Regions from separate parts of the Pseudoalteromonas sp. XMcav11-Q genome, predicted to be linked through region 1. Evidence: predicted binding sites of a transcription regulator. Region 1 holds the regulator's gene; each other region holds the start of a gene.
What was found. The regulator sigma-54, encoded in region 1, starts transcription at its own class of promoters, with help from an activator protein. The targets are predictions, from matches to a motif close to GTTGGCACGNNNNTNGNNT.

Region 1 (5,632 bases):
CAAAGATGATGTGGTACTGATGATCTCCAACTCAGGGGAAACCCAAGAGGTGATCTCAATCCTACCTGTAATTAAGCGCTTAGGGGCCCCCGTTATTTCCATGACAGGCAACCCAAGCTCTACAATGGCTCGTAATGCGACGGTTCACCTTTGTGTTAAAGTATCAAAAGAAGCCTGCCCACTAGGACTTGCACCCACGGCCAGCACCACAGCTACGCTAGTGATGGGTGATGCGCTCGCGGTTGCGCTACTTGAAGCCAGAGGCTTTACGGCTGATGATTTTGCACTTTCCCACCCTGGTGGTAGTTTGGGAAGACGTCTACTACTAACCGTTGCTGATGTCATGCATCAAGGGGATGCAATCCCTATGGTCAATAGTCACTGCACAGTCAAAGAAGCTTTATTTGAAATGTCCGCAAAAAGTTTAGGTATGACGGCAATCGTAGATGAAAGCTCGCAATTACAAGGGATTTTTACCGATGGCGACTTGCGCCGTATTATCGAACAAAAGGTCGATATTCACACCACCCCAATCACGCAAGTAATGACGGCTAAAAGTACGACGGCACGCGCCGATATGCTCGCAGCTGAGGTACTCAATATTATGGAAACCAAACGGATTAACGGCTTGATTGTGGTGAACGAAAACAACATTCCGGTTGGCGCCTTGAATACGCAAGATTTACTTAGAGCGGGGGTGCTGTAATGCAATTTGAAGATTTATATCAGACGATTTCAACTGAAGCTTGGGAAAAAGCAAAACAAATCAAATTATTAATTTGCGATATTGATGGCGTATTCTCAGATGGCCGTATATACCTTGGTAACAATGGTGAAGAACTGAAAGCATTTAATACCAAAGACGGGTTTGGTATTAAGGCCTTGATTGATAGTGGTATCGAAGTCGCCGTTATCACAGGTAGACATTCACAAATAGTTCAGCAACGCATGACTAGTTTAAATGTAACTTATATTTACCAAGGTCAAGAAAACAAGTTAGTGGCATATGATGAACTGAAGACTAAGCTCAACCTTAATGATGACGAAATTGCATATATTGGTGATGATGGCCCAGATCTACCCGTAATGGAACGAGTTGGTTTTGCCGTTGCCGTCAATGATGCACATCCTCTTGTTAAACATATCGCCCATTACACGACCTTGATGCTAGGTGGCTTTGGTGCCGTGAGAGAACTAACTGATCTTCTAATGCTCAGCCAAAATCACTTATTGACTTCCAAAGGATCAAGTACATGACCGTATTACGTGTCATCTTACTCATTGTTTTCGCTTCTTTAATGGTATGGATGTGGTCGCCCATGTTTAATCCATCAGAGGCGGATCCAGCAAAAGAAGATGAACCGTTAGCTAAACCCGATTATGTTGCAACCACGCTTCAGCAAACGACCTATAGTGAAAATGGCTTATTAAACTATCAGGTAACTGCTGATAAGATGGAGTTGTATCAAGATCTTGGCTTTAGTCACTTTGAAAAGCCCATTTTCACCTTATATAACGGTGAACAGAATTGGCAAATAAGCGCATTAGAAGCAACCCTATACGAAAACAACACCTTGATATTAGAGGGCAATGTGTTGGCAAAGAATTTAACGCCTAACGCCATGATCACGGATATCAATGCCGATAATGTAAGAGTTGAAATTAAGCAAAAATTGATGAAGTCGGAACACCCTGTCGTTATCAACGGTCCTAGTCTTAGGATCACAGGTAAAGGACTGCATGCGGATCTACAAAAGCAAGTGATCGAACTCATCAACCACACAAAGACAATTTATTATGACCAGTAAAATCATTAACAAACTAGTTTTCATCGGCTTGCTTGCAAGTTCTACTCTAGCAATTGCTGCAGAACAAAATGAAGTCATTATTGATGCTGGCCGTCAGCAAGCTCAACTGCAAAGCAACATCGGTATTTTTGAACAGAATGTTGTTATTATTCATGGCAACAGAAAGATAAATGCCGATCGCCTAGAGGTCCACCGCCGCGCGGAGCTCGGCATTAACAAGCAACTGCTTGTGGCAACTGGCAGCCCTGCCACTTTTAGCGAACGTCAACCCGATGGCAACTTGCTAGAAGCCAAAGCAAATGAAATCCGTTACGACGTAGCGAAGGGAACCCTAGTGATTTCTGGTGATGCTGAAATCAATCAAACTGGGCAAAAAATCAATGCTCAAGTCATCACCTATGACATTGAAAAGCAATTGATCAGCGCTGAGCGCTCAGACCAAGAAGACTCTCGAGTAAGAACCATCCTTGTTCCTGTTGATGACAAAAAAGACGCTAAAGAGAAAAAAGCGCAGGAAGAAGGTAACAATTAATGAGCGAGCTCAAAGCAACTGGTCTAGCAAAGAGTTATAAAGGTCGTCAGGTCGTCAAAAATGTTGGTTTAAGTGTTCAGGCTGGCAGTATTGTAGGCTTATTAGGACCAAATGGTGCAGGTAAAACCACTACGTTCTACATGATTGTAGGGTTAGTACCAAGCGACAAAGGCTATATTCAGATTGATGACGAAGATATCACTTTGTTACCGATGCACAGCCGCGCACGACTTGGTATTGGCTATCTACCGCAAGAGTCTTCAATCTTTAGAAAACTCACGGTCTATCAAAATTTGATGGCGATTTTAGAAACTCGAAAAGACTTATCTAAAGTTGAAAGAGAAGCTGAACTAAACGAGTTACTGGATGAGTTTAATATTCAACACATTCGCGACTCACAGGGCATGGCATTGTCGGGAGGCGAAAGAAGACGAGTCGAAATTGCTCGCGCTTTAGCCGCAAACCCTAAGTTTATCCTGTTAGATGAACCTTTTGCTGGTGTTGATCCTATTTCGGTGTTAGATATAAAGACAATCATAGAGCACCTAAAAAACCGTGGTATCGGTGTGCTTATCACCGATCATAACGTTAGAGAAACACTGGACGTATGTGAAAAAGCCTACATCGTTTCACATGGTGAGTTAATCGCTGCAGGCACGCCAGAACATGTTTTGGCAGATCAAACCGTAAGAGATGTCTACCTAGGCGAACAATTCAAGCTATAGTTAAGACGTAGTATTAATAACTGTTAAAAAGGATTGTTAGAGATACATGAGGCAATCATTACAGCTGCGCATGGGGCAGCAACTTACAATGACTCCGCAACTGCAACAAGCCATTCGCTTGCTGCAGCTTAGTACATTGGATCTGCAACAAGAAATACAAGAAGCATTAGACAGCAATCCATTGTTGGAAGTGGAAGAAGGTGATAATACTGACGGCGAAAACGCTGACCAACACAGCCAAGAAAAGAGCCGTGCTGACGACAATCAAGATTCAGCCGATGAAACGCAGGTTAGTGACTATGAGATAGACTCAGATACCGCCATGAGCAAAGACACTGTGAGCGATGACCTTGCCATGGATGTCACTTGGGACGAGTATATGAGTGCAGCGCCTGCTGCAAGCTCAGGTCCACTTCCCGATGACGATAATGTTTATCAAGGGGAAACCTCTGAATCTCTCCACGATTATCTCATGTGGCAACTCGAACTGACACCATTTAGTCCAACAGATAGAGCTATTGCGATTGCGATTATTGAAGCTGTCGACCTGTCAGGCATTCTAACACTGTCTTGCGAAGACATTTTAGAAAGCATTAATGACGAGAATAGCGAAGAGCCTATTGAGCTAGATGAAGTCGAAGCCGTACTCAAACGCATTCAGCTTTTTGACCCTGTCGGTATCGCAGCGCGTAGTTTACAAGAATGCTTATGCATTCAGCTAAACCAATTCGCCCCAGATACCCCATGGATTGCCGAAACAAAAATGATCCTGACAGAGCATATCGACTTGCTTGCCAGCCGTGACTATCGAACTTTGGCTAAGAAAACGCGCCTTAAAGAAGCCGATCTCAAAGAGGTCATGACGTTAATACATAGCCTTAACCCAAAGCCTGCGGCAAGCATTATTCATGAAGAGCCTGAATATGTGATCCCTGACGTATCGGTGAAAAAAGTAAAAGGTCGTTGGGTCGTAGAGCTAAATCCTGATGCTATGCCTAAAATAAGAGTAAATGACCATTACGCTGCGATGTCTAGAACGGCGAAATCCAGTACGGATAGTCAGTTTATTCGCTCACATTTACAAGAAGCAAAGTGGTTTATTAAAAGCTTAGAAAGCCGAAATGATACTTTATTAAAAGTTACCAATTGCATTGTGCAACAACAACAGGCATTCTTTGAACATGGCCCCGAAGCAATGCGCCCTATGGTGCTAAATGATGTTGCTGAAATGGTTGAGATGCATGAGTCCACAATTTCCCGTGTGACAACACAAAAATACATGCATACACCTCGGGGAATATTTGAGCTGAAGTATTTCTTCTCTAGCCATGTAAGTACGGAAAATGGAGGTGAGTGCTCTTCTACAGCAATTAGAGCACTTATCAAAAAGCTGATAGCTGCAGAGAATACCGCGAAGCCATTGAGTGACAGCAAAATTGCAGATATCTTAGCTGAGCAAGGAATTAAGGTAGCGAGACGTACGATTGCAAAATATCGTGAATCCCTAGCCATTCCACCGTCAAATCAGCGTAAAAGCTTGATATAAGACGTAAAACCCAAGAAGGAAAAATGCTTATGCAACTAAATCTAACTGGTCGCCATGTAGAAATTACTGACTCATTAAGAGACTATGTCACCAACAAGTTTGCGAAGCTAGAAAGGCACTTTGATCATATCAATAATGTGCATGTGATCCTTGATGTCGAGAAACTAGTACAAAAAGCAGAAGCAACATTACACGTAAACGGCGGCGAGCTATTTGCATCAACAGAGCATCAAGATATGTATGCCGCAATTGATGGCCTTATCGACAAGCTAGATCGTCAAGTTATTAAACACAAAGAGAAGCTCACTCGACACTAAGATGAAATTAAGTGAATTAGTGAACAAGGACTGCAGTAAAGCTGCGGTCCTTTTTAATAGCAAAAAACGTATTTTAGAATACATCAGCGAACTGGCTCATAGCCAAATTCCAAATACCAGTCAGCATGCTATCTTGGACGCCTTAATGGCGCGAGAGAAATTGGGCAGCACAGGGATCGGTAAAGGCATTGCCATTCCCCATGGTCGACTTGAAGGTTTGGATAAAATCCTTGCAATGGTGCTTGTCAGCGAGCAAGGGATCCAGTTTGAAGCCATAGATAAGCAGCCTGTCGATATTTTTGTCGCGTTCATCGTACCTGAAGGTGATAATCAACAACACCTGAAGACCTTAGCGGCGATTGCTGATACACTCAAAGACAAGTCTTTTTGCAAAATGCTTAGGCAAGCAAAAAGTGATGATGAGTTATATGCAGTGATCCAAGGTGAACTTGATGAGTGATGACGAAAAAGGACTCGAGCTTATCATTATCAGTGGCCGCTCAGGCTCTGGTAAATCTGTAGCGCTTCGAGTATTGGAAGACTTAGGCTACTATTGTGTGGATAACATTCCGGTCAATTTGCTGCCGTCTTTAGTCCGCAGTGTTTCGGACAATTATAATAAAATTGCAGTCAGTATTGATGTTAGAAACTTACCTAAAGAACAGGACGAGTTTAATGACATTCTTGAATACTTACCAGGCTTT
Region 2 (5,632 bases), on a different contig from region 1:
GCAAGGTAAATCACCAGTGCATAACGAGCGCCTTTACCGAGCGCGACTAACACAAAAAACCACCCAAAAGAGGTTCGTAAAGACCCCGCTACCACAGTCAAAGGATCTCCGACTATGGGTAGCCAAGCAAATAGCAATGAAAACTTACCGTAACGATTAAATAGCCCACAAGCCTTATCATATTGCTGTTGAGAAACCGGAAACCAGCGCTTATCTCGCCACTTAGCGATAAACCAACCAAGATAGTAGTTCACACAGCTACCAAGTAAATTACCCATTGTCGCAGCCAGCCATAACCAAACCAGTTCGCCTTGTTGTTTCACAACGAGCCCACTCAGCGCCAGCTCCGACGACGCAGGTAATAGTGTTGCGGCAATAAAAGCAAGCCCAAATAAAGAAAGGTAAATCATATCAACGGCTATAAGAAATTGGACTTTAAGAAATCATCTAAGTGGGGCAATATACTGAAATGCGCGCAAGACTTCAAAAACACAGACACGGAAACAAGGAATAGACATGAAAACAACAATAAAAATGTTACTACTTAGTACCGTTCTCACCACCGGATTTAGTGACTGCAAGGCCTCAAACAAAGCGCTACCACAGGCAGACGATGGCTATCAGACCTATATCTACACCGGCGACTCCTTTAAACATTTGCAATTGACGGATATCAAAAACCAAGCTGTTAGGTTCGATGCTAATCACAAAAAGCTGGTGATTTTATTCGCGACTTGGTGCTCTGATTCGCAGCGTTTATTGAGTGAACTAAAACAATCTGAATTACTCACCCAGGCCGAGTTAACCATCGTTGCTATTGGCCGAGAAGAAACTAACACTACACTTGAGCAATTCAACGAAACCATGCAATTGCCCATCCATTTTGTTGCCGATCCCAATCGAGATATCTACAACACGTATGCCAACAAAGGCATTCCTAGAGTCATCTTGCTTGATGAACGCAACCGAGTGATGCAAACCCTCATCGGTGAGCAACCCAACACCTTATCAAAACTAAACTGGAATTAACGAGGTAACTATATGAATCCAGAGGTCGTTAGCATTCTCACGATGGCCAAAGTTATCCAAACCGCCGTTGCCCCTGTATTTTTAATTACGGGTATTGCTGCGACCTTAGGGGTACTATCAAACCGCTTAGCACGGATCACGGATAGGGCGCGTTTACTCGATCGCAAGATTAATACCACGCAAGATGAAGAACTCAAAATGCACTTTAGCCGTGAAATGCGCGCACTGTTAAAACGGTCTCGTTTTATTCACGTTGCATTTAGCATGAGTGTACTCAGTGCGTTGCTTGTGTGTGCAGTGGTTATGCTGCTGTTCATGTCACACTTGTACAGTATGCCATTGGGCATTACGTTATCGTCTTGTTTTATCGCCGCTATGGTGCTGCTTATTGGCGCATTTGTCTCTTTGCTGGGAGAAATCTTTTTAGCCACCCGCAGTATGCGCAGAGGCATGATATTCAAAGACATCGAGAGTTGATTATTTAAAACTAGTTGCCTCCGTCACAGGGCACTTATCGCAATTGTTTGATTATATTTGTAATTCACATTGAAAATAGGGAAAAATATTAGGGGTTTACTATGAAGAAACTACTTACCGTCACACTATTTAGCTGTCTTGCAGCAACAGCGCAAGCTAACACTATGTTTGAATCGGCTGAAGATGCAATTGAATACCGCCAAGCGTCTTTCCAATTGATCCGTTTCCAGATTGGTAATATGGGCGACATGCTAAAAGGCAAAGTACCATTTGATGCTGAAGTATTTAAGCAACGTGCTCACAACGCTGCGCAATTATCGCAAATGCCTTGGGAAGCATTTATCGACGGTTCTAACAAAGGCAATACTGATGCCCTACCAGCCGTTTGGTCAAACAGAACTGAGTTCGATGGTAAAGCCAAGCAATTTGCCGAGTATGCTCAAGCACTGGCTGTTGCAGCTGACTCTGGCGACAAAAAGCTGATTGCTTCTGCATTTAAAGATTGGGCAAAAGGCTGTAAAGACTGCCATAAATCTTTTAAAGATTAATCAAAACAAAACAGCCGCATATTTGCGGCTGCTTACTATCTGAATATCTCGTCACTTGCTTGGCTATCACCAACGACACAATAACTCAGACATCGCATTGAGTAACCCACAGCCCTGCTTAATCACACAGCCAAATTGAATTACTGTCAGTGCTAGACTCGTAGATGACGTTTAATGATCAGTCATCAATATAGTCGAAATCATCATCGCCTAGATTTCTACGTAGGCGTTTTTGCTCTAAGTAGTCGTCTAGCTTTCTTTTGACTTTACGCTTTTGCTTGTCATGTTGGTTACGACCCAACTTTTCAAATTCATCGTCTGCAAAATCATCATCAAGCGCATCGTAAGAGAATGTCTTACCCACAACTAACTCCAAAATAAAATAGTCATTAATAAAATGAGAGCCGTCTCTCAAGATCACTATTTAGCGCTAAATTGTCATTCTGAAAAGTGAGAGTTTCTTATCCTTACAATAAAAATTTTTTATCGCCTAATTCATTTTGACAAAAACAACTATATTTTAGTCAATTTCATCACTTTTAGAGCACATTAACTTTCAACAATATAACACAATATATTGATTTTACTTGGGTTTATATTTGGCACTGTTCTTGTAACAACAATCATGAAACTGAGCCAATAAGGATCGACCATGAATAAAATTTTACTACTAACAGCAGCAACAATGATGACAACCACCGTCGCTGCACACGAAAAAAATAACATCACGTTTAGCGGTGACAATTGTGAAGTAGAATTTCAGAATGACGTTAGGATCACACCTGATAACTTGGTGATCACAACGGCCAAAAACAAAACAGCTGAGATCAACAACCTTGGCGAACTGACACTCAATGGCGAGCGCCTCGCACTTAATACACAGCAAAAAAAGATGCTCACGCAATATGGTGATGAACTAAGAGGCCGCCTACCACAAGTGGCTGATATTGCTTTTGAAGGCATAAAACTAGCGGGCGTCGCCCTTAATGAAGTGGCACACACCTTTAATTTAACCAGTTTAGATAGCATCCATGCTGTGATCGATGATCTTGAAACAGAAGTGCAAAATACGTTTTATCAGCAAGGTGCGTTTGTGATGGGCAAGCAAACCTTTGATGAGTTTGGCCAAAATTTTGATAATCAGTTTGAAGAAAAAATCGAGACCGCAGTACAAGGTGCCATGATGCAATCGATAGGTAGCTTACTGGTTGCGATTGGCAACGAAATGTCAGATGCAAACGGTGATATGAGCAGCTTTGAACAACGTATGGAAAACTTCGCAACACAAATCGAAACCAAAGTTGAACAACAGGCAGAATCTATTGAGAAAAAAGCCGACGCACTGTGTGGCGACTTTGAGCAAATCGCGAAAAACGAAGCCATTGTCGCAAAGTCTATCCCCGCCATGTCAGAGTACCAACTGTTTAAATTTAAATAATCTGACGTTGGCATAACTTACATTTAATTAAGGGTACGTTATGCCAACCCTTTCCTTTGCGCATCAGCCAGCTCCCCCAGCGTTTTAATCGCTTGCTCTACCGACGCATCCCACGGCAAGCCATAACTGATACGTATACAATTTTGATACTTTTTGCTGGCACTAAATAGCGTACCAGGCGTAATACTGATCCCACACTCCAGGGCTTTTTGGAACAACAAGGCACCATCGACGTGCTTACCTAAGTCTAACCACAGCACACAACCGCCTTGCGGGCGACTGACTCTTACCTCACTACCAAATGCAACATTCACCGCTTGGATCATACGGTCTCGATTCTCAATTAACCGTTTACGGACCAACTTTAAATGGCGCTCGTAGCCTCCGGAGCTGAGAAAATCCGCCAGTGCCCATTGATTCATTAAAGATGATGAGCAACTCAACGCACGTTTTATGCGCTTTGCTTTTGCACTAAATTGACTGGCGACCATCCAACCCACCCGATAGCTAGGCGCTGCGGTTTTTGAAAATGACGCACATGTGATCACTAAGCCCTTTTGGCTAAATGCTTGTGCCGGAATGCCACGCTGCTCGGTAAAATATAAATCGCCATACACATCGTCTTCTATCAACACCACGTCACGTTGCTCTAATAGCGCCACCAGCTGCGCACGTCTCGTATCAGGCATAAAACTACCAAGCGGGTTACTAATACTGGTAGAAAACACACACGCTCGAATATCATGCTTTTCAAGTGCCCGTTCAAGGTCGCTCAGCCAAATGCCATCATCTGGGCAAACAGGTATTTCAATGGCCTTTAACCCTAAGTTTTCAGCCAGCTCAACAATGCCAAAATAACAGGGAGATTCAATCGCTATCACGTCTCCGGGCTTGGTTACCGCTTGTAACGCAATCGCCAATGCTTCTTGCGCGCCATTGGTGATCACCACTTCATCCATGTCTATTGCTAAACCCATATCCAAATAACGCCGCACGATTTGCTTTTTTAAGCTATCTAAACCGTCCATAGGGCCATAATTAATGAGTTCGTTCCCTGCTTCTTTCATTGCGCGGCGCATAATTTTGGCAAGAACCTGCTCAGTACCAGCAATGGCAATGGGGTTAGCGATACCTAAGGGGATTGCATGTGGCTGATGGATCCCCTTATACACTTGTTCAATCAACGCCTGCTTGTTCACCACTACAGGTTTGGCGGGCAATCGTGCACGCTTCGGTGAGTCGTTGTGCGAAGCTCTGTGACATAAAAAGTAGCCGGACTTCTCTTTGGCAATGACTTTTCCTTGATCTTCAAGTGCTTGATAGGCCTGCTTTACCGTTGGGATACTGACATTTAAGTTTTGCGCCATAACACGCAATGAGGGAAGCTTTTCGCCCGGTAAAATAGACTCTTGTTCTGCCATCGACAAGATCATTTGGATCACCTGCTGATAGAGAAAGGCGGAGTGTTGGCGTTGAATAACGGTACTCATAAGCAATCATCTGTATAGGTATAAATTAGCAAATTCTGTATATAGCTTATACAGAATAACAGCGTAAACTACAGACTTCCACTGCTGTTTGAATCTAGAGCCGATCATGAAAAATCTATTTCTTTACGCCATCACTGTGTTGATTTGGGGATCAACATGGCTTGCCATTGAATACCAACTTGGCAGCATCAACGAGTTTGTGTCGCTGTTTTACCGCTTTGGCCTCGCCGCGGTTTGTATGTGGGCGTTTGTCATCTATAAGCGTGTGCCAATGCGATTTTCTCGCCGAGATCACGGCTTTTTCATCCTCTTAGCGCTGTGTAATTTTGGTGCTAACTATCTCTTCTTATATTGGGCTCAGGCACATTTAACGTCAGCGATGGCATCAATTGCATTTTCATTATTATTGGTCGTTAACATCGTCAACACTAAGTTGTTTTTTGCCAAACCGATTGCAAAGCGAATTTACTTTGGTGCATCACTGGGCACGCTTGGGATAGTCAGCTTGTTTTGGCACGACTTGGTCGCATTTGATTTGCAAAGCGAGGCCTTCTTGGGATTATCATTAGCTCTATTAGGAACGGTGGTCGCGTCACTCGGTAATATGGTGAGCGTACGCAATTCTAATCAGCAAATTGATGTTATGGCGG
Region 3 (5,632 bases), on a different contig from region 1:
TTAGTTGGGGTAGCGGCTGTTTGGCTTTGTAGCTTGGCGTTGATCCCCGCGCTTGCAAGTAATTTTACCTGTTTTAGCGCTTTGGCTTTATCTGCAGGAGCAAACAAGTTCTTGCCAGCGTAAAATTGCTGGATCTTTGAGGGTGAGGTTTTCAACCTGTCTGCCATCGCGATAGCGGCGCTTTGTTGATCCTTACCGTCGGCCATGCCAACGAAGACGACTTTAAACTGCTCGTTCATGGTGCGTGCCTAAGTTGTAGAGAGATAGTATTGAGTATATCTAGATTATAGGTAACTGTAGAAGGATAAAAGGAAATTTTTACAACCCGGTGAGCATTAAGATAAGTGACCGCTTGCGCGGCCACAATGGGTTGGGAATTTAGTAAAGCGCTGACTGATCTGCTTTGGGTGTTGTTTTTAAGATAAAGTCGCGGAGATCTTCGTTCGATTTTTGTAAATCTTCATGGCGCAGGTACATCATGTGTCCGGAGCGATAACCTTTAAAGCTTAAGCGATCACGCATTTTTCCGCTCGGATCGAGTTGCCACATATTGTACTTGGCATCAAAGTAATTCGTTGCGCCATCGTAGTAGCCAGACTGGATCATCACGTTTAGGTAAGGGTTTTGTGCCATCGCTAATCGTAATTGTTCACCGACATTATTATCGCTGCTATCCCAAGGGTGAACTGAACCAAACATATTATATTTTACATCGGTTTTATAGTTGAGTTCTGTAGCGAAGTAATGATTAATCGCTGGCGTAAATGAGTGCAACCAAGAGGTCAGCTCAGGCCAATAATCAGGGCGAGAACCAGCGTCTCTTTTATCAATACCAAGATAGCGTGAGTCCAACCGACCTAGGGTATAGCCACGCTCACGCAATAGCTCTTTCCAAAATGCCGTAGTAGGAATATCTAGGTTGTTTCGAGCTACAAAGCGCTCGCTTAAGCCACTATATTTAGCAACGGCCTGTGTCACACTTTGCTTTTCTTGGGCACTGATAAATGCGCCTTTGGCGAGTGCGGGAAGATACTGATCAACCGTATATTGTTCAACCTCTGCAAGTACTTCGAGTAAATCTTTATTTTGCAATTCAGAAGACAGCGCTTTGTGGTACCAAGCGGCGGCAGCGTAATACGGTAAACGGTTTGCCACTTCAACCGGACCTTCTCGTTTAATGCCGATTTCTGTAGGAGATACCAACACCACGCCATTGAGATAAAGCCACTGATTGTTTTGCATCGCGTGCGCAAGACCTGACACTCGAGTCGTGCCGTAGCTCTCACCAATCAGGTACTTAGGAGAAAGCATACGCTCATTGCGATGAATAAATGTATTGAGCCATTCGGCTAAGTACTTCACGTCCGCGTTGACGCCAAAAAACATCTTTGTTTGTTCGGCTTTACTCGGATATTTACCTTCAGCATTTTTGAGTACGCGAGAATAACCTGTGTTGACTGGGTTTACATAAACAATATCGGCAACATCTAGCACTGAATATGGGTTGTCTTTCAAGCCGTAAGGTTGCAGTGGATATCCTTCGTCATCAATTTTTAATACTCTTGGGCCTGTATAGGCAATGTGCATCCACACGGAAGCAGAGCCCGGACCACCGTTAAATGAGATCAGCAGCGGACGTTTGCTCATATCTTTGATTTTTGTGCGCTTGTAGTAGGTGTAATGCAACGTTGCAACTGCGTCGCCGTTTTCATTCCACACCGGCTGCGTGCCTGTTGTCGCGGTGTAGTTAATACGTTCACCTTTTATTTCGGCTCGATGCTCAGTTGTTATTTTATGATCTATCTCAATTGCGCGGTTGTGCTCTTCAGCTATGCTTGGTGCTGAGAGTAGGGCACAACTCACGAGCAATAGTGGTAGTAGTTTTTTCATTGCTTCCTCGATATTGCATTAGGTATGTCTGCATTAAAGAAGTATTTCATCTGAAATTCAAAGCCGTTGAGACAAACTCAACAAAAAAAACGGCAGGTTTGAAAAATAGGCTGTTGTAACCTCGTTTATCGAAAAGTAACGAATTTGAGCCGATTTGGTTTTTTTTAGTGCAAGATTCGCGTATATTTAATACTTAATTATGTAGTAATAAAGTATTTAGCCTCATTAAATTCTTGTTTCACTGCGCTTCTCGTTGTACTTAAGAGATCTCAATCCATGCAAAGAATTTTAATTGTTGAAGACAGTAAAGTCGTACAACAGGTATTGCGACACCTTGCTGCTCAGCATCTAGATGTCGAAATCGATTTTGCTTGGTCCCTCAAGGAAAGTAAGGACTTCTTAGCACAGCACCAATATACATTGGCGCTGGTAGATTTAACGCTGCCCGATGCGATGGACGCAGAGGTCGTGCAGCTCACGCTTAGCCACAAAATACCCACCGTGGTGTTGACCTCAAAAATAGATGAATATAGCCGCCAGCAAATGCTTGAAATGGGTGTGGTGGATTATGTGATTAAAGATAACCGCGATTCATACCTATACGCGGTCAAGTTAGCATCTAGACTATTGAGAAACCAAGGTTGCAAGGCGCTGATCGCCGATGATTCTGTGATTAGTCGAGCGGTAATGAAGCAGATGCTTGAAAAGCAATTATTTACAGTGCTTGAGGCGCAAGATGGCGAACAGGCATTGGAGATGTTGCTATCTGACCATGAAATTAAGCTACTGCTGACGGACTTTGCGATGCCGACGATGGATGGCTTTGAGTTGGTAAAATCCGTTCGTAATAGTCGTGGACGAGATGAGTTGGCGATTATTGGTCTGTCTGGCGCAGGAAGTCATGGTTTGTCAGCAAAGTTTATCAAATACGGCGCCAATGACTTTTTGGCAAAACCTTTTATGAGTGAAGAGTTTCATTGTCGTATCATGCAGACGATGGAACAGCTCAATTTGATCGCAGAAATCAAAGAATATGCGCATCGAGACTATTTAACAGGGCTTTATAACCGCCGCTATTTTTGTCAGCAAGCAGAGCGTTTAATCAAGAACAAACCGAGCCAGCATATATTGGCATTGTTAGACCTCGATCACTTTAAGTCTATTAATGATCAATATGGCCATGAAAGCGGTGATGATGTACTTAAACAAGTTGCTGATTTACTGCGTAGTGCATTTGGTCACTACATTGTCGCACGTATCGGTGGGGAAGAGTTTGCTTTGCTTATTCCAAGCTCAGATATGAAGATGGCAAAGCACATGCTAGAAGACTTTAGAGAGCGCCTTGCACAGCAAGCATTCAAAATTCCTGAGGGTAAGCATTATTGCACCATCAGTATTGGCCTCGCGGCTTGCCAATCAAAGAGTTTAAGCGAAGTAATGCGCAAGGCAGATAAGGCGCTCTACAAAGCGAAGGACAAACAACGAAATTGCGTTATCGCGCATTAGCTTTTCGTTATTTGGGTGTTTATGCACCAATTCAGTTCAGACTTAATATCAATGCACCTAGATGGTGCATTTTTTATGCGTGAAATTCCACCTCTCACTTTAATTCATTGTTAATTAAGGAATAAAAAATTTGGCATAAAGGTTGGATTACTGCATACAACAGGATCAACTGTCCTAAGGGGACTCAGCATGAAAATGATAAGTGCAATAATAAAACCATTTAAGCTTGATGAGGTACGTGAAGCGTTAGCCGATCTAGGGATTGAAGGTATGACGGTTGTTGACGTTAAAGGGTTTGGACGTCAGCGCGGTCATACCGAACTGTATCGCGGTGCAGAATATCAAGTCGATTTCATTCCAAAAATAAAAATAGAAATTGCGACATTAAGCGAAAACGCCGAGCGCGTTGTGGAAACGGTTACAAAGGCTGCGTTCACTGGAAAAATTGGTGACGGAAAAATCTTTGTTTACGACTTAGACCAAGTTGTTCGGATCCGTACCGGCGAACTTGATGAAGAAGCCATTTAAGGGGAGCCGAACAATGGAAAATACAATAATAGAACTAAAATTTTCATTAAATACCTTTTACTTTTTGATCTCTGGTGTCTTAGTTATGTGGATGGCTGCCGGATTCGCTATGCTTGAAGCGGGATTAGTACGCTCAAAAAATACCACTGAAATCCTTACCAAGAACGTCGCACTGTACGCCATTGCTTGTACTATGTATCTGCTTATTGGTTACAACATCATGTATGTCGATAATGCCGAAGGTGGGGTTTTACCAAGTCTCGGTGCGCTCATTGGCAGTGCAGCTGATGATGCCGACCATGCACTGCAATCCGACTTTTTCTTCCAAGTGGTATTTGTTGCAACGGCTATGTCAATTGTCTCTGGCGCTGTTGCCGAGCGTATGAAATTGTGGGCGTTTTTAGCATTTTGTGTGGTGTTAACTGGTTTTATCTACCCGTTAGAAGGCTATTGGACGTGGGGCGGTGGTTTCTTATCTGAGCTTGGCTTTGTTGACTTTGCCGGTTCAGCCATTGTGCATGGTGCCGGTGCTGCTGCGGCACTAGCGGGTGTTCTGTTACTTGGTGCGCGCAAAGGAAAATATGGCAAAAATGGTGAGATTTACCCAATTCCTGGTTCCAACATGCCACTGGCTACACTAGGCACCTTTATTTTGTGGATGGGATGGTTTGGCTTTAACGGTGGCTCTCAACTGTTCCTTGCCGACAAAGAAAATGCCATCGCGGTCAGCCAAATCATGCTAAATACCAATGCGGCGGCGGCGGCAGGTGCGGTTGCTGCACTGTTGGTGTGTAAATTAATGTGGGGCAAGGCGGATTTAACTATGGTACTTAATGGTGCGCTAGCAGGTCTGGTGACTATTACCGCTGAGCCTGCCTCTCCAACACCTGTATTAGCGCTTATTCTCGGTGCCATAGGCGGTGCATTGGTGGTGTTTAGTATCGTTGCACTAGATAAGGCAAAAATTGATGATCCTGTCGGTGCTATCTCTGTTCACGGTATATGTGGTGCGCTAGGTGTGATGATGGTGCCATTTTCAAACTCAGACGCTACTTTCCAAGGTCAGGCTGTGGGACTTATCACTATTTTAGGTTTTGTTTTCATTGCTTCTTATATTGTCTGGAGTGTATTGAAAGCGAGCATGGGGATCCGCGTTGGCGAAGAAGAAGAACTAAGCGGTATGGATCAACATGATTGCGGCGTAGATGCCTATCCCGAGTTCGTGACAGTTCGCGGACAATAATACCAATTTGGCTCTCAGTCAATATTGTAAAGTTCTCGTTGTCTAAACAAAGTGAGTCCAACAGGGCTCACTTTTCTTTATATATATTATTCTACTTTCAGCAGTTGTTAATTTAGGTTACCCTACCATCTTGCGATTCATTTTTTAGTTTTACTTGGGTCATGACGGATAAAAAGAAACGAAAACCTGCCAACAAATCAAACGTCAAAGCGAACACTTCGCGTAAAAACAATACCCAGCAAAACGGTTCTAAGATGCAAAGAGTTAAAAGCCGTGTACTGAGCACGTTGTGGTCTTTCTTTTGGAAAGGGACTATTGCGGCGATATTCCTTGTTGCAATCTATATCATCTACTTAGACGCCAAAATAAGCCGGCAGTTTGAGGGCAATAAGTGGGAACTTCCCGTTCAGGTTTATGCCAGATCGATGCAGTTTTTCCCCGATCAATTCCTTAATGAGGATGAAG

Region 2: ABMY45_RS21810 (YggN family protein) is a predicted target of sigma-54. The motif match lies at 2,653-2,671, and genes of this name have one in related genera.
Region 3: ABMY45_RS11835 (P-II family nitrogen regulator) is a predicted target of sigma-54. The motif match lies at 3,526-3,544, and genes of this name have one in related genera.

The regions. Positions count from the first base shown of each region.
Region 1 covers NZ_JBECOX010000003.1:392,868-398,499, forward strand. The annotation lists gene ABMY45_RS07400 (KpsF/GutQ family sugar-phosphate isomerase) at 1-706, shown strand, start outside; gene kdsC (3-deoxy-manno-octulosonate-8-phosphatase KdsC) at 706-1,257, shown strand; gene lptC (LPS export ABC transporter periplasmic protein LptC) at 1,254-1,808, shown strand; gene lptA (lipopolysaccharide transport periplasmic protein LptA) at 1,798-2,340, shown strand; gene lptB (LPS export ABC transporter ATP-binding protein) at 2,340-3,065, shown strand; gene ABMY45_RS07425 (RNA polymerase factor sigma-54) at 3,112-4,611, shown strand; gene hpf (ribosome hibernation promoting factor) at 4,641-4,928, shown strand; gene ptsN (PTS IIA-like nitrogen regulatory protein PtsN) at 4,930-5,388, shown strand; gene rapZ (RNase adapter RapZ) at 5,381-5,632, shown strand, end outside.
Region 2 covers NZ_JBECOX010000020.1:49,314-54,945, forward strand. The annotation lists gene ABMY45_RS21785 (YqaA family protein) at 1-410, opposite strand, end outside; gene ABMY45_RS21790 (thioredoxin-like domain-containing protein) at 517-1,029, shown strand; gene ABMY45_RS21795 (DUF2721 domain-containing protein) at 1,042-1,506, shown strand; gene ABMY45_RS21800 (cytochrome c) at 1,608-2,054, shown strand; gene ABMY45_RS21805 (hypothetical protein) at 2,233-2,418, opposite strand; gene ABMY45_RS21810 (YggN family protein) at 2,707-3,492, shown strand; gene ABMY45_RS21815 (PLP-dependent aminotransferase family protein) at 3,531-4,982, opposite strand; gene ABMY45_RS21820 (DMT family transporter) at 5,089-5,632, shown strand, end outside.
Region 3 covers NZ_JBECOX010000006.1:142,393-148,024, reverse strand. The annotation lists gene ABMY45_RS11850 (hypothetical protein) at 1-239, opposite strand, end outside; gene ABMY45_RS11845 (carboxypeptidase) at 379-1,890, opposite strand; gene ABMY45_RS11840 (diguanylate cyclase) at 2,167-3,396, shown strand; gene ABMY45_RS11835 (P-II family nitrogen regulator) at 3,586-3,924, shown strand; gene ABMY45_RS11830 (ammonium transporter) at 3,938-5,167, shown strand; gene mrcB (penicillin-binding protein 1B) at 5,329-5,632, shown strand, end outside.